DNA from 3 places in the Bradyrhizobium sp. 172 genome. Region 3 is predicted to be linked to each of the others. Evidence: predicted binding sites of a transcription regulator. Region 3 holds the regulator's gene; each other region holds the start of a gene.
What was found. Region 3 encodes HrcA, which represses chaperone genes, less so after heat shock. Its sites were predicted from a motif close to GTTAGCACTCNCNNNNNGNGAGTGCTAAC; they were not measured.
Positions count from the first base shown of each region.

Region 1: a site for HrcA is predicted at 4,752-4,780, ahead of IVB07_RS05125 (co-chaperone GroES). Genes of this name have one in related genera too.
Region 2: a site for HrcA is predicted at 4,824-4,852, ahead of IVB07_RS14600 (co-chaperone GroES). Genes of this name have one in related genera too.

Region 1 is NZ_CP064701.1:1,091,635-1,099,252, forward strand. It holds gene IVB07_RS05105 (L-lactate permease) at 1-446, shown strand, start outside; gene IVB07_RS05110 (META domain-containing protein) at 585-983, shown strand; gene IVB07_RS05115 (hypothetical protein) at 1,180-2,391, opposite strand; gene groL (chaperonin GroEL) at 2,592-4,223, opposite strand; gene IVB07_RS05125 (co-chaperone GroES) at 4,366-4,662, opposite strand; gene IVB07_RS05130 (hypothetical protein) at 4,976-5,497, shown strand; gene IVB07_RS05135 (protein phosphatase CheZ) at 5,747-6,526, opposite strand; gene IVB07_RS05140 (L,D-transpeptidase) at 6,841-7,618, shown strand, end outside.
Region 2 is NZ_CP064701.1:3,062,415-3,070,032, reverse strand. It holds gene IVB07_RS14620 (nucleoside transporter C-terminal domain-containing protein) at 53-1,303, shown strand; gene IVB07_RS14615 (tetratricopeptide repeat protein) at 1,406-3,532, shown strand; gene IVB07_RS14610 (cupin domain-containing protein) at 3,545-4,084, opposite strand; gene IVB07_RS14605 (usg protein) at 4,234-4,521, opposite strand; gene IVB07_RS14600 (co-chaperone GroES) at 4,895-5,209, shown strand; gene groL (chaperonin GroEL) at 5,254-6,894, shown strand; gene lepB (signal peptidase I) at 7,010-7,618, opposite strand, start outside.
Region 3 is NZ_CP064701.1:8,111,451-8,119,068, forward strand. It holds gene dnaK (molecular chaperone DnaK) at 1-1,001, opposite strand, end outside; gene IVB07_RS38345 (hypothetical protein) at 1,396-2,337, shown strand; gene pncA (bifunctional nicotinamidase/pyrazinamidase) at 2,484-3,206, shown strand; gene grpE (nucleotide exchange factor GrpE) at 3,349-3,966, opposite strand; gene hrcA (heat-inducible transcriptional repressor HrcA) at 4,063-5,151, opposite strand; gene rph (ribonuclease PH) at 5,333-6,046, shown strand; gene rdgB (RdgB/HAM1 family non-canonical purine NTP pyrophosphatase) at 6,058-6,693, shown strand; gene hemW (radical SAM family heme chaperone HemW) at 6,680-7,618, shown strand, end outside.

The DNA of each region.
Region 1 (7,618 bases), 1.1 Mb from region 3:
TCTCGCTGATCACGATCTCGGCGATGCTCGCGATTGGCACGCTGACGCGGCTCTCCGGCGTGGACGCGACGCTCGGTCTCGCCTTTGCTGCAACCGGCGTGCTCTATCCCTTCTTCGGCACGCTGCTCGGCTGGTTGGGCGTGGCGCTAACGGGATCGGATACCGCTTCCAACGTTCTGTTCGGAAATCTTCAGAAGATCACCTCCGAGCAGCTTGGTCTGTCGCCGATCCTGATGGCTGCGGCGAACTCGTCCGGCGGCGTGATGGGCAAGATGATCGACGCCCAGTCGATCGTGGTCGCGTCCACCGCGACGAATTGGTACGGGCACGAGGGCACGATCCTGCGCTTCGTGTTCTGGCACTCGATCGTGCTGGCCTCGTTGGTCGGCGTGTTCGTGACGCTGCAGGCCTATGTCTGGCCGTTCACGGCGATGGTCCTGAAGTAGCAGGCCACGCCCGGCTTTAAGCCAAATCCCCGCGAGGTTGCTCCTCGCGGGGATTTTTGCGTGGCCCATGGGCGAACCTTCTCAACGGCGCCGCCGTCTTATAGAAGGTGCCGCAAATCACGTCGGTCGAGAGGTCTCATGGTTTCGTTCAGGCAGATGGTGTGTGCGGCGGTTGCAACGCTCGCGATGTCCACGCTCGCGCGTGCGGAGGACGGTTTTCCGTTCGGCACCGAGATGACGCTGGAGGCGCTGCCGCAGCCGGGCTCGAAGCGGATTCCGAACATCGAGATCGGCGACAATGGCGAAGTCGTGCTGGAGCTCTGGTGCAAGGGCGGCAAGGGCCAGTTCTCGGTTGCCGGCAACACCGTGATCTTCGTCCCCGGCCAGATCCAGGACCGCTCCTGCCCGCCGGCAAGGGCCCAGGCCGACGACGATCTCGTTGCAGCCCTGGGCAGTGTCGAGACCTGGAAGCGCCAGGGTGACGTGCTCACGCTCGTCGGCCCCAAGCCGCTGCGCTTTCGCGTCAACGGCAATTAGCCCCCGCTGTCATTCCCCGCGACCCGGCTACGCCAAGGCTTCGCCGGGGTTGAGGTCCAGGGGCGCCGAAGCTTTAGCACAGGCGGCAGGCGGGGAATCCAGTACGCCGCGGCTTCTCGATTCATCAAAACCTTCTCGGAGTACTGGATCGCCCGGTCAAGCCGGGCGACGACCGAGAGTTGATATGCGGGCTACATCACTTCCACACCGACTTGTCGGCGTCCCAGCGCTGGCCTTTCAGCTCCTTGGTGAGCGCCTCGACCGAACCGTTGTCGTCGGGCTGATCGCCTTCCTCGTCCGCGGTCGCTTCGTCCGAGAGATTGAGCTTGGCGCCGCTGCTCTCGTCAGTGGTCGTGGTCGCGGGACTCCCGATCCAGAGCATGAGCTTGTCGGTCGTGCCGGGCTTGTCGGGCGAGACGAGGCCCGCGACCTCGATCGTGTCGGTGAGCTCGAGCGCGGGAAAATCCTGGTTCGGTCGCTTGAACACCAGCTTGAGCTTGCCGGTCGCCGGGTTGAAGCTTTGCGAGACCGGCTTTGCCGCGAGCGTCCTGCTCAGCACGCCAGCCACCGCGGCCGCGAGCTTGTCGCGGTTGATCTTGTCGCCCTCGCGCCAATCGGCGGCGGCAATGCGGATGGTGCGGTCCATCTCGGTCATGCCCGCGGTCCAGCCCGCGGCGGTGACGCCGGGCGTCGCCTTGAATTTCGCCAGCAGCGCGCCGGCGCGCTCCGGATCGACCGACATGTTGATGGTCTGCTCGCCCGCGCGCAGCGCGTCGCAGCCGACGGTGAGACTCGCCAGCGTCACCTCGACGTCCTGGCCCTTCAGGCTCTTCAGGAACTCGGTCGCGGCATCCAGCTTGACCTTGACCGCGATCGCTTCCGGCGAGACGTCGGTGAAGTCCTTCGGCTGCGGCGTGATGCCGTCGTCGGAGGTCTGGTTGTCGAGGAATTCCTTCTCGCTGAGATCGGAATTGTCGGGCGAGGTGACCTCGGTCACGGTCTGGCCAATGCTGATCTGGCCGCGGAATTCGAACGTGTCTCCGGCCTGTTTGCGCAGCAGCTTGACTGTGACCGGCGCCTTCGCGCCGAGGCTCTGCGTCGTACCCGTCAGGTTCTGGCCCGCGACCTGGAGATTGACGACGAAGCGGTCCTTGCGGTCGGAATTCTTCGCGACGGGATAGCAGACGTCGAGCACGGCTGCGGTGACGGTCTTGCCCTGGCGTGTCTCTTTCAAGATCACGTCGGCATTGCCGTCCATCAGCCCGTCGATCGAGGTGAAATAGCGCGTCTCGACGCCGCCGGGCGCCGTGGCCTTCGGCGCCAGCTTCATCTGGGCGGATGCGACCTCTGGCGAACCTGCAAGCAGAGCCGCCAGAACGGCCGTGGAGCAAAACACAAGCGCGCGCATCGACGAAATCCCCGGGCAAAGTGGGCATGATCCGGAAAGTGTGAAGCGGTTTTCCGACGAGATCAGGCCCAAACAATTCGAATCGGCCGTCACCGTAGTGGGTTTTGGCCGCCGGTTGAATTGGAAAGCACGGGCCATGATCGGCAAAAAGAAGGCCGCCCGGAGGCGGCCTTCGCAGCACTGTCAGGCGAGGTTCGGCCTTAGAAGCCGCCCATACCGCCACCGGCCGGCATGCCGGAGGCGGCTTCCTTCTTCGGCGACTCCGCGACCATGGCCTCGGTGGTCACCAGCAGACCGGCGATCGATGCGGCGTCCTGGAGCGCGGTACGCACCACCTTGGCGGGGTCGATGATGCCCTTCTCGACCATGTCGACATACTCCTCGGTCTGGGCGTCGAAGCCGAAGGTCTCGGACTTGTTCTCCAGGATCTTGCCGACGACGATCGAGCCTTCCACGCCCGCGTTCTCGGAGATTTGGCGGATCGGGGCTTCCAGTGCCTTCAGCACGATGTTGATGCCGGCCTGGACGTCGGCATTGGCGTTGGTCAGACGGCCGACCGCCTTCTTGGCGCGGAGCAGCGCGACGCCGCCGCCGGGGACGATGCCTTCCTGCACCGCGGCGCGAGTGGCGTTGAGCGCATCCTCGACGCGGTCCTTCTTCTCCTTGACCTCGATCTCGGTGGCACCGCCGACGCGGATCACCGCGACGCCGCCTGCGAGCTTGGCGAGGCGCTCCTGGAGCTTCTCACGGTCGTAATCCGAGGTGGTTTCCTCGATCTGGGCCTTGATCTGGCCGACGCGGGCCTCGATCTCCGGCTTCCTGCCGGCGCCCTTGACGATCGTGGTGTTCTCCTTGTCGATCACAACCTTGCCCGCGCGCCCAAGCATCTTCACCGTCACGCTCTCGAGCTTCATGCCGAGGTCTTCGGAGATCAGCTGGCCGCCGGTGAGGATCGCGAGGTCCTCGAGCATGGCCTTGCGGCGGTCGCCGAAGCCCGGCGCCTTGACGGCGGCGACCTTCAGGCCGCCACGGAGGCGGTTGACGACCAGGGTGGCCAGCGCCTCGCCCTCGACGTCCTCGGCGATGATGACGAGCGGCTTGCCCGACTGCACCACGGCTTCCAGCACGGGCAGCATGGCCTGCAGGCCGGACAGCTTCTTCTCGTGCAGGAGGATGTAAGCGTCCTCGAGCTCGGCCGTCATCTTCTCGGGGTTGGTGACGAAGTAGGGGCTGAGATAGCCGCGGTCGAACTTCATGCCCTCGACGATGTCCACCTCGGTGTCGAGTGACTTGTTCTCCTCGACGGTGATGACGCCCTCGTTGCCGACCTTCTGCATCGCCTGCGCGATCATCTTGCCGATGGCGGCATCGCCGTTGGCCGAAATGGTGCCGACCTGGGCGACCTCGGAGGAGGCGGCGACCGGCTTGGCGCGCTTCTCGATGTCCTTGACGACGGCCGCGACCGCGATGTCGATGCCGCGCTTGAGGTCCATCGGGTTCATGCCGGCGGCAACCGACTTGGCGCCTTCGCGGACGATGGACTGGGCCAGCACGGTCGCGGTGGTGGTGCCGTCGCCGGCGAGGTCGTTGGTCTTGGAGGCGACCTCACGCACCATCTGGGCGCCCATGTTCTCGAACTTGTCCTCGAGCTCGATCTCCTTGGCGACGGTGACGCCGTCCTTGGTGATGCGGGGCGCGCCGAACGACTTCTCGATGAGCACGTTGCGGCCTTTCGGGCCGAGCGTCACCTTGACGGCGTTGGCGAGAATATCGACGCCGCGCAGCATGCGTTCGCGCGCGTCTCCGGAAAACTTGACGTCTTTGGCAGCCATGGTCTGCAATTCCTCTTCTTCGTGATGTGTCTTGCTAATTGGGTCGCCTCATTCCGGGGTCCGCGATCGAACCCGGCGGAATGATGCATGCCCGGATCGAGTGACCCGGGCATGCATTCAGCGGCCGTTCAGGCGTCTGGCCTTAGGCCATCACGCCCATAATGTCCGACTCCTTCATGATCAGGAGCTCATCGTTGTCGATCTTGACCTCGGTGCCCGACCACTTGCCAAACAGCACACGGTCGCCGACCTTGAGGTCGATCGGGATCAGCTTGCCGGCCTCGTCGCGACCACCGGGGCCGACGGCGACGACTTCGCCCTGGGACGGCTTTTCCTTGGCCGTGTCCGGAATGATGATGCCGCCCTTGGTCTTTGACTCGGCGTCGATACGTTTGACCACGACACGGTCATGCAGCGGACGAAATTTGGATTTAGTCATGACGTTTCCCTTTGGAGGCTCGCTTCGGAAGGAGAGGAAGTGGGCGGGCGGCGCTTCCGTCCACCCTTCCCGAGGATCGATCGGCGCGCGTTAGCAATCCATCTTTCAGAGTGCTAATGGTGCGCCCGGGAATATGGCTTGGCCGCGATCCTGTCAAGCAAAGGTGGTTAAGCGATTGGTGAGACGGATATAGGATGGTGACATTGGAAACTTGTTCGGGGTGCCGGCGTATTAAAGGACGTCATTGCTCCGGCAGCGGTTTTGCGCTTGGCTGCGTAAGGGGTGCGGCCATGGTTTTGTCCGGGGGAATGCCATGATCAGTTCAGCTCACGCGCGCACGGTCGCCAATCTGGCGGCGGCTTCTTGCCTGGCGCTGCTGCTTGGTGCCTGCGGCGGCGGCATGAGCCTGCCGTCCTTTTCTTCGTCCTCACCGCCCCCCGAGGCCGAGCCCGGCACCGGTCCGGAAATGCCCGCGTCGATCCGCGCCGACGAGATCGTCGGGCGCTGGGGCCTGGCCTCGTTCCAGAACCCGGCCGACCGCGCCCGCACCGAGGCTGCCGCCCGGGCCCAATGCAAAAATCCTTACGTGATCACGGCCGGCTCCTCCGGCGGCGTGATCATGCATCTGGCCGACCAGGCAACACCGCAGGAGCTGCGCCTGAAGGGCTCGCCGAGCGGCAAGAACTATATCGGGCCGGCAGGTCCGACGCCCGGCGACCAGGACCGCGAGATCGTCTCCTTCGACGGCCGCGTCCTCATCACCCGCTTCATCGACAAGGACGCCGCCACCCGCTACGGCAACATGGTCTACGTCCGCTGCGCGCCGAGGGCGTAGTCTCTATCCTTCGTCATGCCCCGCGACCCGGCTACGCCAAGGCTTCGCCGGGGTTGAGGTCCAGGGGCGCCGAAGCTTTAGCGTAGGCGGCAGGCGGACATCCAGTACGCCGCGGCTTCTCGGCTCAATCATTGCCGTCTCTGGAATACTGGATCGTCCGCCTGCGCGGACGATGACAGCGGGGGACGATAGACAACAAAAAAACGCCGGCTTGCGCCGGCGTTTCGTTATTCAGAGCGTCGCGTCCGTTCAGTCGAACAGCGCGTCGATGTCGTCCTGCGAGGCGTGGCCGACGTCGCCTGCGAGCTTCGGGCCGTTGAGAAGCTTGTCGTCATCGCTGCGGGTGTCGACCTGCGGCACGACGTGGGACTTGATCGCGTCGACGCCGCCCCAGATTTCCATCATGGAATTGATGTGCTGCTCGATGAACTTCATCGTGCTCATGACCTTGCTGATGCGCTGACCAGTCAGGTCCTGGAAGTTGCAGGCTTCGAAGATCGAGATGACGCGTTCCTGGATATCGTCGGCGAGCCGCTTCTGCTGATCGGCCGATTGCACCTTGGCCATCGCGCTGGCCGCCTGGTCGATCGACTCGGCGGCTTCGAGGATCTGCTGGGTCGCCTGTTCGGTACCGCCGACGACCGCGCCGAGCTCGCCATTGACCTTGGCCATTTCGCCGCCGTCGAAGCTCTTGCCATGCAGTGTCGCGATCTCGCGCTTGGTGCGGTCGATGGCGTCGTGGATGAGGTCGAGCTCGACCTTCAGCTTCTCGCACTGCTCGATCTGCGCTCGGTAAGTATCGAGCATGGTACGGGCTTCCGAGAGCTCGTGGGCGGTGGAGGCGTCGATCGCCGCCATGGCGGCGCTGCCGGACAACGGCGCGGTGCCCTTCGCCATCTGCGTGCGGATCGCACGCAACTCGGCCATGATCTCGCTATGCATCGGCGCAGCCTCCTCAATCATTTCGGGGCTGGGCATCTCGCCGACAATAGCCTCCTCGACACGAAAACGTTTGCGGTGAATAGCCATCAAGAACTCCCCCCACCTCACTCACGCGTCTTTGTAGGCAGAAGCGATTTAACACGAAGTTCACAGCCGGAACTGTCGTACGGCTGTGCGCGACGGCTTGCAAACGAGCGATTAACCATGCGTGCGCGGCGTTCATCGAAAATAAACGCTGATCGCCAAATTGCGCCGCTGCCGACGACGTGGTGAATCGAAATGGCGTTTCCGTTTACCAAACAAAACGGCTTTTGCTCTTTATTGACCACGTCGCGGGTGCGGATCAGCCATCACCTCGCCACGACGCATGTGATCTAGACGAAACAGTACAGAGTACGTCGATGTTCAAGAAAATGTCCGTTGCGCTGCTTGGCAGCGCTTGCACCTTCCTTGCCGGCGTCAACAGCGCCAGCGCCTTCGACAATAGCGTGCCGAACGATCCGCCCGCGGTGCTGTACCAGCCGCAGGTGCCGCCTGCGCCGGTTCGCGTCGCGTCCAATTCGAACATGGGCGGCGGCTTCATCGAGTTCATCTTCGGTGACGGGCCCGGTCGCGGTCCGGCCTACGCTCCGCAGCAGCCGGTGTATCAGCAGCAGCCGGGTTATTATGACCAGCGCCGCCTGCCGCCGATGGGCGAACCGCAGATGCAGGACGCAGGTCTCCAGCAGGAGGCGGTCGACCCGCGGCAGCGTCAGTTCGATCCGAAATTCGAGAAACAACTCGTTGACTATAGCGGCAACGAAAGCGCCGGCACGATCGTGGTCGATACGCCGAACAAATTCCTCTACCTCGTCGAGGGCAACGGCCGCGCGATGCGCTACGGCATCGGCGTCGGCCGCCCCGGCTTCACCTGGTCCGGCGTGAAGTCGATCACGGCCAAGCGCGAATGGCCGGCCTGGACGCCGCCGGCGGAAATGATCGCGCGCCGTCCTGACCTGCCGAGGCATATGGAAGGCGGCCCCGAAAATCCGCTCGGTGCGCGCGCGATGTATCTCGGCTCGACGCTCTACCGTATCCACGGCTCCAACGAGCCTTGGACCATCGGTACCAACGTCTCCTCGGGCTGCATTCGCATGCGCAACGAGGACGTCATCGATCTCTACGGCCGCGTCAACGTCG
Region 2 (7,618 bases), 3.1 Mb from region 3:
CATTGCGTTTGCAACGCAGGGGTGGCCATAATCATCGGGGTTTGGGGACATCATGCTGCGGCTGCAATCGGCACTCGGCGTTTTCGCATTGCTGTTGATCGCCTTGGTCCTGAGCGAGAATCGCCGCGCGGCCTCGCTGCGCCAGGCGGCGATCGGCCTCGTCGCCACCTTCGTCACCGCGATCGTTCTCCTGAAGGTGCCCGTCGTCGCGCGCGCGTTCGGTGCCATCAACGACGCGGTGGGCGCGATCTCGGCGGCCTCGCGCGCCGGCTCCTCCTTCGTGTTCGGCTATGTCGGCGGCGGTCCCCTGCCCTTCGACCTGAAAGCACCGGGTGCCGATTTCGTCCTGGCGTTCCAGGCGCTGCCGATCGTGCTGGTCATGAGCGTGCTGACGACGCTCTTGTTCTATTGGCGCGTGCTGCCGCCGGTCGTGCGCGGCATGGCCTGGCTGCTGGAGCGGACGCTCGGCGTCGGCGGCGCGGTCGGACTCTCGACCGCCGCCAAAATCTTTCTCGGCATGGTCGAGGCGCCGCTGTTCGTGCGGCCTTATCTCGCGCAAATGACCCGCAGCGAGTTGTTCCTGGTGATGACCGGCGGCATGGCCGGCATCGCCGGCACGGTGCTGGTGCTGTATGCGACGCTCCTTGCTCCCCTCATTCCCGACGCAGCCGCCCATTTCGTCATCGCCTCGGTGCTGGGTGCCCCGGCCGCGATCCTGGTCAGCCTCATCATGGTGCCGGAGACATCCGACAAGCGCACCGGCGGCGCGCTGGAGGCTCCCGAGATGGAGGTCTCCAGCACGATGGACGCGATCGTGAAAGGGACGGGCGCGGGGATCGAGCTGCTGATCAACATCGTCGCCATGCTGCTGGTGCTGGTGGCGCTGGTCTATCTCGTCAATGCGATCCTCGGCCTGCTGCCTGATGTCGGCGGCGCTGCGATCTCGTTGCAGCGCCTGCTCGGCCTCGTGATGGCGCCGGTGTGCTGGCTCATGGGATTGCCGTGGGACCAGGCGATCACCGCCGGCAGCCTGATGGGCACGAAAACCGTGCTGAACGAGCTGATCGCCTATGTCGACTTCTCGAAGCTGCCGCCCGGCACGCTCGATCCGCGCTCGCGCCTGATCATGCTCTATGCGATGTGCGGCTTCGCCAATTTCGCCAGCCTCGGCATCATGATCGGCGGTCTCGGCGTGATGGCGCCGGAACGGCGCGAGGAAATCAATGCGCTCGGGCTGAAGTCGATCGTGTCGGGAACGCTGACGACGTGCCTGATGGGAGCAGTGGTGGGGGTGTTGACGTGAAGCTTGTGTGAGGCTGGCGCCCTCGCAGCTCCGATGGGGCGCAGCGCAATCGCGACAACCTTCCATGTTAATCTCTTCAGGAGATTCGGCTGGAATTGATTCATGAGCAACAGCGCAGGCCAGCGGGCATTTCAAAATGCCCGGCTTCAGAAACGGCAAAAAGCCGAGCTAGGGCCGTTGCTCGCGCGCGCCCTCCAGCTGCACAAGGCGGGACTTCTCCCCGAGGCCAAGACGGCCTATCGCGAACTCCTGGAGCTTGCGCCCGACCAATTCATCGCGCTGCATTTGCTGGGCGCTTTGGAGTCTGAAGCCAAAAACTATCGGCAGGCGCAAGTTTTGCTGAGCCGAGCGGTGGCCTTGGATCCGCGATCTGCCGAAGCCCATATGAGCCTGGGCGTCGCGCTCAACGGGCTGAAACGTCACAATGAGGCCCGCGAGAGCTATCGGAAGGCCCTCGCCCTTCGCCCCAACTACGCCTTGGCCCTGTCCAATCTCGGCAACGCAAGCGCGGCCCTTGAACTTTACCAGGAAGCGCTCGAGAGCTACGACAAGGCGCTCGCAATCGACGGAAGACTTTCCGAAGCCCATAACGGCCGGGGTTGGGCGCTCTGCCGTGTGCGCGCCTATGACGAAGCGATCGCAAGCTTAAACCGCGCGCTATCGATCAAGCCTGACTACGCCTCGGCGCTGTCGACCCGCGCCGTTGCATTGCGGGAGCTTCAGCGATTTGACGAAGCCATGGCGGATTGCAATCGCGCAATCGCCCTCGCACCCGACGACGCGAATGGATGGCTCTGGCGGGCCAGTATCTTGCTCCTGACCCGGCAAGTTGCCGAAGCATTGTCCGATTGCGAGAAGGCTCTCGCGGCCGATCCCGGCTTCTCTCAGGCCCACAGCCTGCTCGGCCAATGTCTCGCGGCACTTGGCCGGGTCGACGAAGCCCTCGCCAGTTTCGACAGAGCTCTCGACATCGAGCCTGATCAGAGCACGATCTCCAGCAAGATATTCACCCTCGATTTCATGGCCGACGCCAGCGTTGCGCAGCATCAGCAAGCGCGACATGTATGGTGGGAGCAGATCGGTGCGAAGATCGCCTCAGCAGCGGCGGGATCGCATGAGAACAGCCGCGATCCGGATCGCCGTCTGGTGCTGGGTTATGTCTCGTCGGATTTTCACACACATTCAGCGGCGTTCATTTTCGAGCCGGTCCTGCAGCACCATGATCGGGCACAGTTCGAGATCGTGTGCTACGCTTGTTCACCGAAAACGGATGCGACGACCAGCGAGTTTCAGGGGATCGCCGATCGCTGGCGCGACGCCTCGCAATGGTCCGACGATCGCCTCGCCGCTCAGATCCGCGCCGACGGCGTCGATATCCTGATCGATCTGTCCGGCCACACCAGCGGAAACCGCCTCGGTGTGTTTGCGCGCAAACCGGCACCTGTTCAGGCGCATGGCTGGGGCCATGGTACCGGGACCGGGTTGCCAACCATCGATTATCTATTCTCGGACCCGGTCGCGATTCCTGCCGCGGTTCGGCATCTGTTTGCGGAGACCATCGTTGACCTGCCGTGCTTTGTGACGCTGGCGCCGCTGCCACCCGGGATTGCGCGGGCGCCGACGCCGGCGCTCGCGAACGGCTTCATCACATTCGGTGTCTTCAACCGCATCAGCAAGATTTCGAACGAGGCGGTGGAAGTCTGGTCTAGGATTCTCGAGCGGGTGCCGGGTTCGCGACTGCTGATCAAGGATACTGCACTGGACGCTCAGCTGGTCCGCGACAATCTGCTGGCGCGGTTTGCCGCTTGCCGGTTGCCGGCCGAACGCGTCGATCTGCTCGGAGCCACGTCGCGAGACGAACATCTGGCAACGTTCAATCGCGTCGATATTGGCCTCGACCCATTCCCGCAGAATGGCGGCGTCAGCACGTGGGAAGCCTTGCAGATGGGCGTGCCGGTGGTGGCGAAGCTCGGTCACAGCCTGCCGAGCCGTGCTGCCGGCTCCATCCTCACCGCGCTGGGCCTGCCGGAGTGGGTCGCGGACAGCGATGAGGCCTATGTCGAAATCGCAGCGAGCCGTGGGTTGCAGATCGGCGAGCTCGATAAGTTGCGCGGCGAACTGCCCGGACAGATCAGGGCTGCCGCCGCCGGCAACCCAATCTCATACGTGCAAGCGGTGGACGATGCCTATCGCGCGATGTGGAAACGCTATTGCAACGACGGCGGCTGATCTCCGCCTCGCCTACGCCTTAAACTCCACGGTCCTGAACTCCGCCGGCAGGATCACCTCCAGCAGCTCGACGTCGTCCGAATAGTCCAGGATCATGTGCTTGATCTTCGGCGGCTGGGTCCAGGCGCTACCTTCTTTCATCAGCGTCTCGCCCACTCCGTCCATATAGGTCTTCACCCAGCCCTTGAGCACGTAGACCATCTGGAATTCGACGTCGTGAAAGTGCAGCTTCGACACTTCGTCCGGATTGCAGGGGCCTTGCAGCCGGATCACGTGCGCCTGCGCGAGGCCGTGGCTGGCGGCGGCGATGCCGAGGTCGCGATATTTCGCGTAGGTACGCAGACCGTCGGCTTTGAAGTCTTCCTCGCGGTGATGGCTGATCGCAATGCGCTGCTTGGGCCGCGCCGGTTTCTTGGCGGATGACTTTGCCGTTGTCGTGGGGGCTTTTGCCTTCACCGCCGTGCGCGCCGTGGATCGTGCTGCGGGTTTGGCCCCGCTACGCCTCTTCACCGCGGCTTGCGATGCGCTGCGCGATTTTGCTTTCTTGGCCATGGGCGGCCTCCCCTGTTGTTATGGGGAGAGGCTAGCACAGAATGCGAAATCGCAGGGCGGGTTAGCGCTAACGTACCCACCACTTCTTTGCGCAAGCGTTGAAGCATGGGGGGTTACACTGACGCTAACCCACCCTACAGCTCCGCCCTTCAATGCAGCCGGAATACTCCGTCCACCGCGCGCAACTCGGCCGGCTTGATCAGCTTGGAATGCGCCACTGTCACCGAGTGAAGCGGTCCGTCGAGCTTTTCCTGCCAGAACGCCAGAAAATCCTTCAGCGCCGGAAATTTCGGAAACATGTCGTAGTCCTGCCAGACGTAAGTCTGGAGCAGCGAGGGATGATCCGGCATCCGGTAGAGAATCTGCGCCGTCGTCATTCCGTAACCCAGCAGCTGTTTCCGGAAATCGTCCGAAACGGCTCCACTCCGCAAGCCCATGCCAACCTCCTTTGCAGGAGCGCATTCAAGGAGTGGCTTTCCGGTGCGCCTTAAGAGCCACCCGCTGCTGATGCGCTCACATAAGAGAAATGTGACGCAAACTGACAATCCATCTCAAGCCCAAAAGTTTAACAAGCTGTTGAAATTCAATGCGTTAGCAGCAGATCTAGCTCCGTGCTAATACTGCGCCGAGCGCGATTAACGATGGAAAGAGATTTTGGCAGGCGGCGCCTCCGAGTGCTATTTTTCTGCTACAAGCCCTTGCTCCCGCCAAAATCCTGCCTTATCTCAGTTGTGCCTGCGCTGGCACTCGCCGGCGTAGACTGCTAACAACCCAAAATTCCCAAATCGTGCAAAAGCTTAGGAGAACTGCATGAATTTCCGTCCGCTTCACGACCGCGTCGTGGTCAAGCGCATCGACGCAGAAGAGAAGACCGCTGGCGGCATCATCATTCCCGACACGGCGAAGGAAAAGCCCTCGCAGGGCGAGATCGTCGCCGTCGGCCCGGGTGGCCGCGACGAAGCTGGCAAGCTGATCCCGATCGACCTGAAGGTCGGCGACCGCGTGCTGTTCGGTAAGTGGTCCGGCACCGAGGTCAAGATCGACAACGTCGACCTGCTGATCATGAAGGAAAGCGACATCATGGGCGTCCTCGACGTCCCCGCTTCCAAGAAGAAGGCGGCCTAAGAGCCCCTCTCTTATCCAGTTAAACACCTAAGGAAAAAATCCAGATGGCAGCTAAAGAAGTCAAATTCTCGGTCGATGCGCGCGACAAGATGCTTCGCGGCGTCGACATTCTCGCCAACGCGGTGAAGGTCACGCTCGGTCCGAAGGGCCGCAACGTCGTGCTCGACAAGTCGTTCGGCGCTCCCCGCATCACCAAGGACGGCGTCACCGTCGCCAAGGAGATCGAGCTCGAGGACAAGTTCGAGAACATGGGCGCGCAGATGGTGCGCGAAGTCGCCTCCAAGTCCGCTGACGCGGCCGGCGACGGCACCACCACCGCGACCGTGCTGGCCCAGGCGATCGTGCGCGAAGGCGCCAAGTCGGTTGCCGCCGGCATGAACCCGATGGATCTGAAGCGCGGTATCGATCTCGCGGTCGAAGCCGTCGTTGCGGACCTCGTCAAGAACTCCAAGAAGGTGACCTCGAACGACGAGATCGCCCAGGTCGGCACCATCTCGGCCAACGGCGACGCGGAGATCGGCAAGTTCCTCGCCGACGCCATGAAGAAGGTCGGCAACGAGGGTGTCATCACCGTCGAGGAAGCCAAGTCGCTCGAGACCGAGCTCGACGTCGTCGAGGGCATGCAGTTCGACCGCGGCTACATCTCGCCCTACTTCGTCACCAACGCCGACAAGATGCGCGTTGAGATGGACGACGCCTACATCCTCATCAACGAGAAGAAGCTCTCCTCGCTGAACGAGCTGCTGCCGCTGCTCGAGGCCGTGGTGCAGACCGGCAAGCCGCTGGTCATCGTCGCCGAGGACGTCGAAGGCGAAGCGCTTGCCACCCTAGTCGTGAACCGTCTCCGTGGCGGCCTGAAGGTCGCGGCCGTCAAGGCTCCGGGCTTCGGCGATCGCCGCAAGGCCATGCTGCAGGACATCGCGATCCTGACCGGTGGCCAGGCGATCTCGGAAGATCTCGGCATCAAACTCGAGAACGTCACGCTCAACATGCTCGGTCGCGCCAAGAAGGTGATGATCGACAAGGAGAACACCACGATCGTCAACGGCGCCGGCAAGAAGGCCGACATCGAAGCGCGCGTGTCGCAGATCAAGGCGCAGATCGAGGAAACCACCTCGGACTACGACCGTGAGAAGCTCCAGGAGCGTCTTGCCAAGCTCGCAGGCGGCGTCGCGGTGATCCGCGTCGGCGGCGCGACCGAGGTCGAGGTGAAGGAGCGCAAGGATCGCGTTGATGACGCGATGCATGCGACCCGCGCGGCGGTCGAGGAAGGCATCGTCCCGGGCGGCGGCGTCGCCCTGCTCCGTGCCTCCGAGCAGCTCAAGGGCCTGCGCACCAAGAACGACGACCAGAAGACCGGCGTCGAGATCGTGCGCAAGGCGCTCTCCGCGCCCGCTCGCCAGATCGCGATCAACGCCGGTGAAGATGGCTCCGTGATCGTCGGCAAGGTCCTTGAGAACAAGTCGTACGCCTACGGCTTCGACTCCCAGACCGGCGAATATGTCGACCTCGTCAAGAAGGGCATCATCGACCCGACCAAGGTGGTCCGTACCGCGATCCAGAACGCAGCCTCGGTTGCGGCGCTCTTGATCACCACGGAAGCCATGGTCGCCGAGTTGCCCAAGAAGGGCGGCTCCGGTCCGGCGATGCCCCCGGGCGGCGGCATGGGCGGCATGGATTTCTGATCCAGCCATTCCGGCAAACGACAAAATGCGAAACCCCGGCAGCGATGCCGGGGTTTTGTTTTTCTTCGGTGGTCCCATCCCGGAGCAGCGCGGAGCCCGGAATGACAGTGGGGCTTCACCACACCTTCCCCAGCCGCTCCATGTGCGGTTCGCCGTGCTGGTCGAGCGACCAGAATATCCGCGTCACCTTGCCGACCAGATTGTCCATCGGCACGAATCCGATCGACGACATCACGCGGCTGTCACTCGAGTTGTCGCGATTGTCGCCGAGCACGAAGAAATGGCCCGGCGGCACGGTGTAGACGTCGGTGTTGTCGTAGTAGCCGTTGTCGACACAGTCCTGCGTCACGTAGGACGCGCCGTTCGGCAGCGTCTCGCGCCAGCGCTTGGCCTTCGCACCGTCATCCACGCCGCAGGTGGAGCCGGCGAATGCCTGCTTCAGAGCGACGCGCGTCACCGGGCGGTCATTGAGGATGAGTTGGCCCTGCCGCATCTGGATGCGATCACTGGGCAGCCCGACCACGCGCTTGACATAGTCGACCGCGGTGTCCTTTGGCGTCCGGAACACGACGACGTCACCATACTCGGGATCGGTGGCCCGGAAACGCCCGGAGATCCACGACGGCGCGAAGGGAAACGAATAACGGCCATAGCCATAGGCATATTTTGCAGCAAAGACGTAGTCGCCGACGACCAGCGTCGGCGTCATCGAGCCGGAAGGGAT
Region 3 (7,618 bases):
AGCACCACTTCGCCGATCTCGGCGGCGGTGAGGCCGGCATCCTTCAGCGCCTTGCGGCAGGGCTCGACGGTCTTCTGAACGAGGTCATCGACCAGCGCCTCGAACTTGGCGCGGGTGAGCTTCATCGTCAGATGCTTCGGGCCGGTCTGGTCCGCGGTGATGAAGGGCAGGTTGATCTCGGTCTGCGTCGTCGACGACAGCTCGATCTTGGCCTTTTCGGCGGCTTCCTTTAGGCGCTGCAACGCGAGCTTGTCGTTGCGCAGGTTGATGCCCTGCTCCTTCTGGAATTCGTCGGCGAGATAGCCGACCAGGCGCATGTCGAAGTCTTCGCCGCCGAGGAAGGTGTCGCCGTTGGTCGACTTCACCTCGAACACGCCGTCGCCGATTTCGAGAATCGAGATATCGAACGTGCCGCCGCCGAGATCGTACACGGCGATCGTGCCGGCCTTGGTCTTGTCGAGGCCGTAGGCGAGCGCGGCCGCGGTCGGCTCGTTGATGATGCGCAGCACTTCAAGGCCCGCGATCTTGCCGGCGTCCTTGGTCGCCTGGCGCTGGGCGTCGTTGAAGTAGGCGGGCACGGTGATGACGGCCTGGTCGACCTTCTGGCCGAGATGGGCTTCCGCGGTCTCCTTCATCTTCTGCAGGATGAACGCCGAGACCTGCGAGGGCGAGTAGGTCTGGCCGTCGGCCTCGACCCAGGCGTCGCCGTTGGAAGCCTTCACGATCTTGTACGGAACGAGCTTCTTGTCCTTCTCGACCATCGGGTCGTCGTAGCGGCGGCCGATCAGGCGCTTCACTGCGAAGAACGTGCGCTCGGGATTGGTGACGGCCTGGCGCTTGGCCGGCTGGCCGACGAGGCGCTCACCGTCGTCCGTCACGGCGACGATCGAAGGCGTCGTGCGCATGCCTTCGGAATTCTCGATGACTTTGGCGTTCTTGCCATCCATTACGGCGACGCACGAATTCGTGGTGCCGAGGTCGATCCCGATGACCTTTCCCATGGTCCTGTATCCTTGTTTTTGCGGCAGGCTGGCTGGGCCCAGAAGGCACCCGAACCGAAACCCCCTAAGATCAAACATTCGCGATATTGCGATGGTTGGGGGTCATATAGGAGGGGGGGAGGTGCCTGCAAGGACCGAACGCAAGTTTCGGCCGTGAAAACATTGGGTTTTGGAAGAACATATCCGGGCTGCACCGCCCTTGCGGGTGAGGAATTATTAACAGGTCCGCGATTGGCCGGCATCCGCTACCGCATCCCGCCCCGCCCTGTTGCGGCCAGACCAAAACCGTTAAAAGGCGGGCAGCCGGCCGGGCTCGTCCTCGGGCTGCCTCGCGCGACAAAGCGGCCGGCTGGCCACCATCGAACGGCCTCAATGTGAACCAATCAGAGTGCCCATGAAGCTGATCCGCCCCCTCGCCGCGCTCGCCCTCCTCGTCGCCTCTACGCTTCCGGCTCTGGCCGCCGACGCCGTTTTCCCACCCGGCTTGCGCCTCGGCATGGTGCCATTGGTCGGCCTCAGCACGGCCAAGACCTTTCCCGGCTTCGAGAGCGAGGACGGCAACGTCAAGGTGCTGATCACGGAGCTGCCGCCGGCCGCCTATGGCGAGGTCGTGAGCGCCTTCAACTCCAACCCGGCCGGCACCAACGGCGTCAAGCAGGACAAGATCGAGACGCCCGCGGGCGTGGCCTATTTCACCACGGAGAGCGGCAAGGCGGGCGAGACGCCAGTGCGGCGCTATTCGATGATCGTGCCGGGCGCCGGCTTCTCCGGCTACGTCGCGGTGCAGATTCCGGAGAATGCGATCAAGATCTACACCGACGAGGCGGTGCGGCAGATGTTCGCGAGCGTCGTCACCCGGAAGCAGGTCTCGGCCGAAGAGCAGATCGCACTGATGCCGTTCAAGATCACCGATCTCGCCGACTTCAAGGACGTCCGCACGCTGGCGCCGGGCTCGAGTATCATCCTGGCCGACGGCGACGAGAGCTCCGGCTATGAATCGAAGCCGTTTATCATCCTCGGCGTGATTGGCGCCACACCGCAAGCCGCCGACGACCGCGCCCGCTTCGCCCAAGAGGCGGCGCTCCAGATTCCCGGCGTGCGCGAGTCGCGCGTCACCATGTCCGAGCCGATCCGCATCAGCGGCCAGCAGGGTTTCGAGACCCGGATCGACGGCGTCAGCGGCAAGGACAAGACGCCGGTGACCGTGGTGCAGTGGATCCGCTTCAGCAGCGGCGGCGCCTCGCTGCGCATCATCGCCAGCGCCCCGCGCGAGCAATGGCCGGCCGCCTTCACCCGCTTCCGCGCGGTCCGCGACGGCATCCAGCCGAAGGGCTAGCAGCATCCGCAAGCGGGAGAGGTGCACCGAACCCGCGGCTCAAGCCCAACCACTCACCAAAGCCGGCTGCATTTTCGGGCTTCTGTTCGTATACGAACGGAACTAGGCTCCCCCTCCGTTGAGTTCATCCTGGAGGGAGGCGAATGATGCTGGATCGGCGACAAGTCTTGGCGGCGCTCGGGACGAGCGCGCTCGTGGCGCTCGCGCCAACCGCAATTCTGGCAGCGGCATCGATCAAGCCGGACGATGCATCCGCGCTGCTCGTGATCGACGTGCAGAATTGCTTCCTGCCCGGCGGCAGCCTCGCCGTGAAGGAAGGCGAGCAGGTGGTGCCCGTCATCAACAAGATCTCGAAAGCATTTTCGAACGTGGTGATGACGCAGGACTGGCACACGCAAGGCCATATTTCCTTCGCGTCAGTCCACGCCGGCAAGAAGCCGTTCGAGACCGTCGATCTTCCCTACGGCAAGCAGGTGCTGTGGCCCGACCATTGCGTGCAGGGCACCGACGGCGCCGCGCTGTCGAAAGACCTTGCGATCCCGCACGCCGAGCTCATCATCCGCAAGGGTTTTCACAAGGACGTCGACAGCTATTCGGCCTTCCTCGAAGCCGACGGCAAGACCTCGACCGGTCTCGCCGGCTATCTGAAGGCGCGCAAGATCAAGCGCGTCTTCGTCGCGGGGCTGGCGACGGATTTCTGCGTCGCCTGGACCGCGCTCGACGCGCGCAAGGCGGGCTTCGAGGTCTATGTGGTGGAAGACGCCTGCCGCGGCATCGACAATCAGGGTTCGCTGGCAAAAGCCTGGGCCGACATGGCAAAGGCCGGCGTGAAGCGGATTCAGTCCGCGGATATCGCGGCGAGCGCGTAGGCCCGGTCAAAAAACTGCAAGACCCTCAGCCTGAGGAGCGCGCTTCTTCGCGCGCGTCTCGAAGGATGAAGGCCGCGCTGCAGCAGCGCGGCCTGCATGGTTCGAGACGGCGCTGACGCGCCTCCTCGCCATCAGGATCGACTTAGTTGGCCGCGCCGTTCGGCTCGTTGCTGTTGGCAGCGGGCGCAACCTTGGCGCCGCCCTTGGCGACACCGACCAAGGCGGGACGCAGCACGCGCTCGCCGATGGTGTAGCCGGCCTGCATGACCTGCACGACCGTGCCTGCGGGCACCGACGCATCGGGCACCTCGAACATCGCCTGCTGGAAGTTCGGGTCGAACTTCTGGCCCGAGGGGTCGAACTTCTTCACGCCGTGTTTTTCCAGCGCGCTGAGCAGCGAGCGCTCAGTCAGCTCGACGCCCTCGATCAGCGAGGCGAGGCCTGCATCGGCCGCCGCACGGGCTTCGGCCGGAACGGCATCGAGCGCGCGCTGCAGGTTGTCGGCGATGTCGAGCACGTCGCGGGCAAAGCCGGTGATGCCGTAGAGGCGGGCATCCGCGACCTCCTTGGTGGTCCGCTTGCGCAAATTCTCCATTTCGGCCAGCGTCCGCAGCATGCGGTCGCGCGCCTCGGCGACTTCCTTCTGCAGAAGCTCGACGGAGCCGGGCTCGGGATCGTCGGGCATGATGTAGGGTTTTGACACCACGGGCTCGCCGGCCGCAGCACTCGTGTCTTCGGGTTGCCGGTCTCGATCGGTCATCGGCTCTCTTTTCGCATTCGTCTCAGGGGGTTTCTGGCCCGGATATCGTGCTTCGGGCGGCGAAAATCAAGCGCCCGTGATCGGCCCGGCCGCCGGTCAGCCCCCCAAGAGCCGGCTGACGATGCGGGCAGCGTAGTCCACGGTGGGGATCACGCGGGCATAATTCAGCCGCGTCGGCCCGATCACGCCCAAAACGCCGACGATATGGCCGGCGGCGTCCCGATAGGGCGAGATGATGGTGGACGAACCCGACAGCGAGAACAGCTTGTTCTCACTGCCGATGAAGATCCGCACGCCTTCCGCGGTTTCGGCCCGGCCGAGCAGGTCGATCACGCCGCGCTTGGTCTCGAGATCGTCGAACAGCAGGCGAACGCGCTCGAGATCCTCCAGCGCATGCAAATCCTCGAGCAGATTGGCGTGGCCGCGGACGATGAGCTGACGATCCTCGTTCTCGCCGCCGGACCAGCTGGCGATGCCGGCCGAGATCACCTTGTGCGTCAGCTGATCGAGCTCGGTGCGCGCCTCTCCGAGCGCGGTCTCGAGCTCCAGCCGCGCCTCGGCCAGGGTCCGGCCCCGAATGCGGGCATTGAGGAAGTTGCCGGCTTCGGTCAACGCCGAGGATGGAACTCCCGGCGGCAGCGTCAACACGCGATTTTCGACCTGCCCGTCCTCGCCGACCAGGATCACCAATGCCTTTTCCGGTTCCAAGCGGACGAATTCGATATGTTTCAGCCGCGCATTGGATTTCGGCGTCAGCACGACGGCGGCGGCGCGGGTCAGGCCGGAGAGCCGCGTCAATGCCTCCTCGAGCGCAGCCTCCACCGATTGCGCGTGGCCGACGGAGGTCAACTGGCTCTGGATCGCCTGCCGTTCACTGTCATTGAGGTCGCCGACCTGCATCAGGGCATCGACGAAGAACCGCAGGCCAAGTTCCGTCGGCAATCGGCCGGCGGAGGTGTGCGGGGCGTAGATTAGGCCAAGCTGTTCCAGATCGGCCATGACGTTGCGGACCGAGGCCGGCGAAAGCGGCATGGCAATCAGGCGCGAAATATTGCGCGAGCCCACCGGCTCCCCGGTCGCGAGATAGCTTTCGACGATTTGACGAAAGATGTCGCGGGAACGCTCGTTGAGCTGGGCGAGGCCCGCGCGCGGCGCGATCAGATGGATCGGATCGTGATGGGCCACAGACGGTAACTCCTCTAAGACACAGGTAATTTGTCTATCCCGGATGCTTCTGACAAGCGTGGCGTTGGCGGATTGGAAATCGGGGGTGAAGAAGGCCTCGATCTTCCCCCTTGCCGCCCACCCTCACCCCCCCTACAAGCACCGCCAACAGCACTTTTTTGAGAGTTTTGGAGGATTTCCCATGCGGCCAAGCCGCCGTGCGCCCGACGAATTGCGCCCCGTGACGCTGGAGCGCGGCGTGGTCAAATATGCGGAAGGCTCGTGCCTGGTGAAATTCGGCGACACCCACGTGCTGGTCACCGCCACGCTGGAAGACCGCCTGCCGCCATGGCTGAAGGGCCAGGGCCGCGGCTGGGTCACCGCCGAATACGGCATGCTGCCGCGCGCGACCTCGGAACGCACCCGCCGCGAGGCCTCCGCCGGAAAGCAGAGCGGCCGCACCGTCGAAATCCAGCGCCTGATCGGCCGCTCGCTTCGCACCATCATCAATCTCGAAGCGCTCGGTGAGCGCCAGATCACGGTCGATTGCGACGTGCTCCAGGCCGACGGCGGCACCCGCACCGCCTCGATCACCGGTGCCTGGGTCGCGCTCGCCGATTGCGTCAGCTGGATGAAGGCGCGCAACATGGTCAAGGCCAATGTGTTGCGCGACAACGTCGCCGCGATCTCCTGCGGCATCTACAAGGGCACGCCCGTGCTCGACCTCGACTATGCCGAGGACTCCGAAGCCGACACCGACGCCAATTTCGTCATGACCGGCGATGGCCGCATCATCGAGGTCCAGGGCACCGCGGAACGCGAGCCATTCACGGAAGCCGAGTTCCTGGCGTTGATGGCGCTGGCGCGCAAGGGCGTCGCGCGTCTCGTGGACTTGCAGAAACTGGCGGTAGCGTAGTCAATAGCCCGATGCACCGCCGAATCACCGGAAAGCTGGTTATCGCGACCCATAATCCCGGCAAGCTCGCCGAGATGAAGGAGCTACTCGCGCCTTACGGCATCGAAGCAGTGTCGGCCGGCGAGCTCGGCCTTCCCGAGCCGGAAGAAACCGGAAACGATTTCCGCAGCAATGCCGCGATCAAGGCGATCGCGGCGGCGCAGGCAACGAAGCTGCCGTCTTTCGCCGATGATTCCGGCATCGTGGTCGACGCGCTCGACGGCGCGCCCGGCATCTACTCGGCGCGCTGGGCCGGCCCGAACAAGGATTTTGCCGCAGCGATGGCGCAGATCGAGCGTCTGTTGCAGGAGCGCGGCGCGACCACGCCGGCCAAACGCAAGGCGCACTTCGTTTCCGCGCTCTGCGTTGCATGGCCCGACGATCATCTCGAAGAGGTCGAGGGGCGCGTCGACGGCACGCTGGTGTGGCCGCCGCGCGGCACCGCCGGCTTCGGCTACGACCCGATGTTTTTGCCCGACGGCCATAGCCGCACCTTCGGCGAGATGGAGAGCATCGAGAAGCACGGCCTGCCGCCGCTCGGTCTCGGCCTGTCGCATCGTGCCCGCGCCTTCGTGAAACTGGCGGAGATCTGCCTTGAGCCGCGCTAAGGAAGCCTTCGGCGTCTACGTGCACTGGCCGTTCTGCCTGTCGAAGTGCCCCTATTGCGACTTCAACAGCCACGTTCGCCACGCCCCGATCGACGAGCCGCGGTTTGCGTCAGCATTCGCGCGCGAAATCGCTGCGACCGCCGAGCGCGCGCCCGGACGCGAAGTCACCTCGATCTTTCTCGGCGGCGGTACGCCCTCGCTCATGCAGCCTGCAACCGTCGGCGCTGTGCTCGACGCCATCGGCAAGCACTGGACCGTGGCGAAAGACGTCGAAGTCACGCTGGAGGCAAACCCGACCAGCGTCGAGGCTACGCGCTTCGCCGGCTATCGCGCCGCCGGCGTCAACCGCGTCTCGCTCGGCGTGCAGGCGCTCGACGATGCCTCGCTGAAAGCGCTCGGCCGCATGCACAGCGCGCGCGAGGCCCTCGATGCCGTCGCTATCGCGCGCCGCTCGTTCGATCGCTATTCGTTCGACCTGATCTACGCCCGTCCCGACCAGACGCCGGCGATGTGGGCCGATGAATTGCGTCTCGCGATCGGCGAGGCGGCCGAGCATCTGTCGCTCTATCAATTGACGATCGAAGAAGGCACGCCGTTCTTCGGCCTACATCAAGCCGGCAAGCTGAAGACGCCGGATGAAGCGGTCGCACGCGCGCTCTACGACGTCACGCAGGAGACCTGCGACAGGCTCGGCCTGCCCGCCTACGAGATTTCAAATCACGCGCGGCGCGGCGCCGAGTGCCGGCACAATCTGGTCTACTGGCGCGGCGAAGAATATGCCGGCATCGGCCCCGGCGCCCATGGCCGCCTCGACATCGACGGTATCAGGCACGCGACCGCCACCGAGAAGCGCCCCGAAGCCTGGCTGATGCGGGTCGAGACCAACGGCCACGGCGTCGTCACCGACGATCTCCTCAACAGCGAA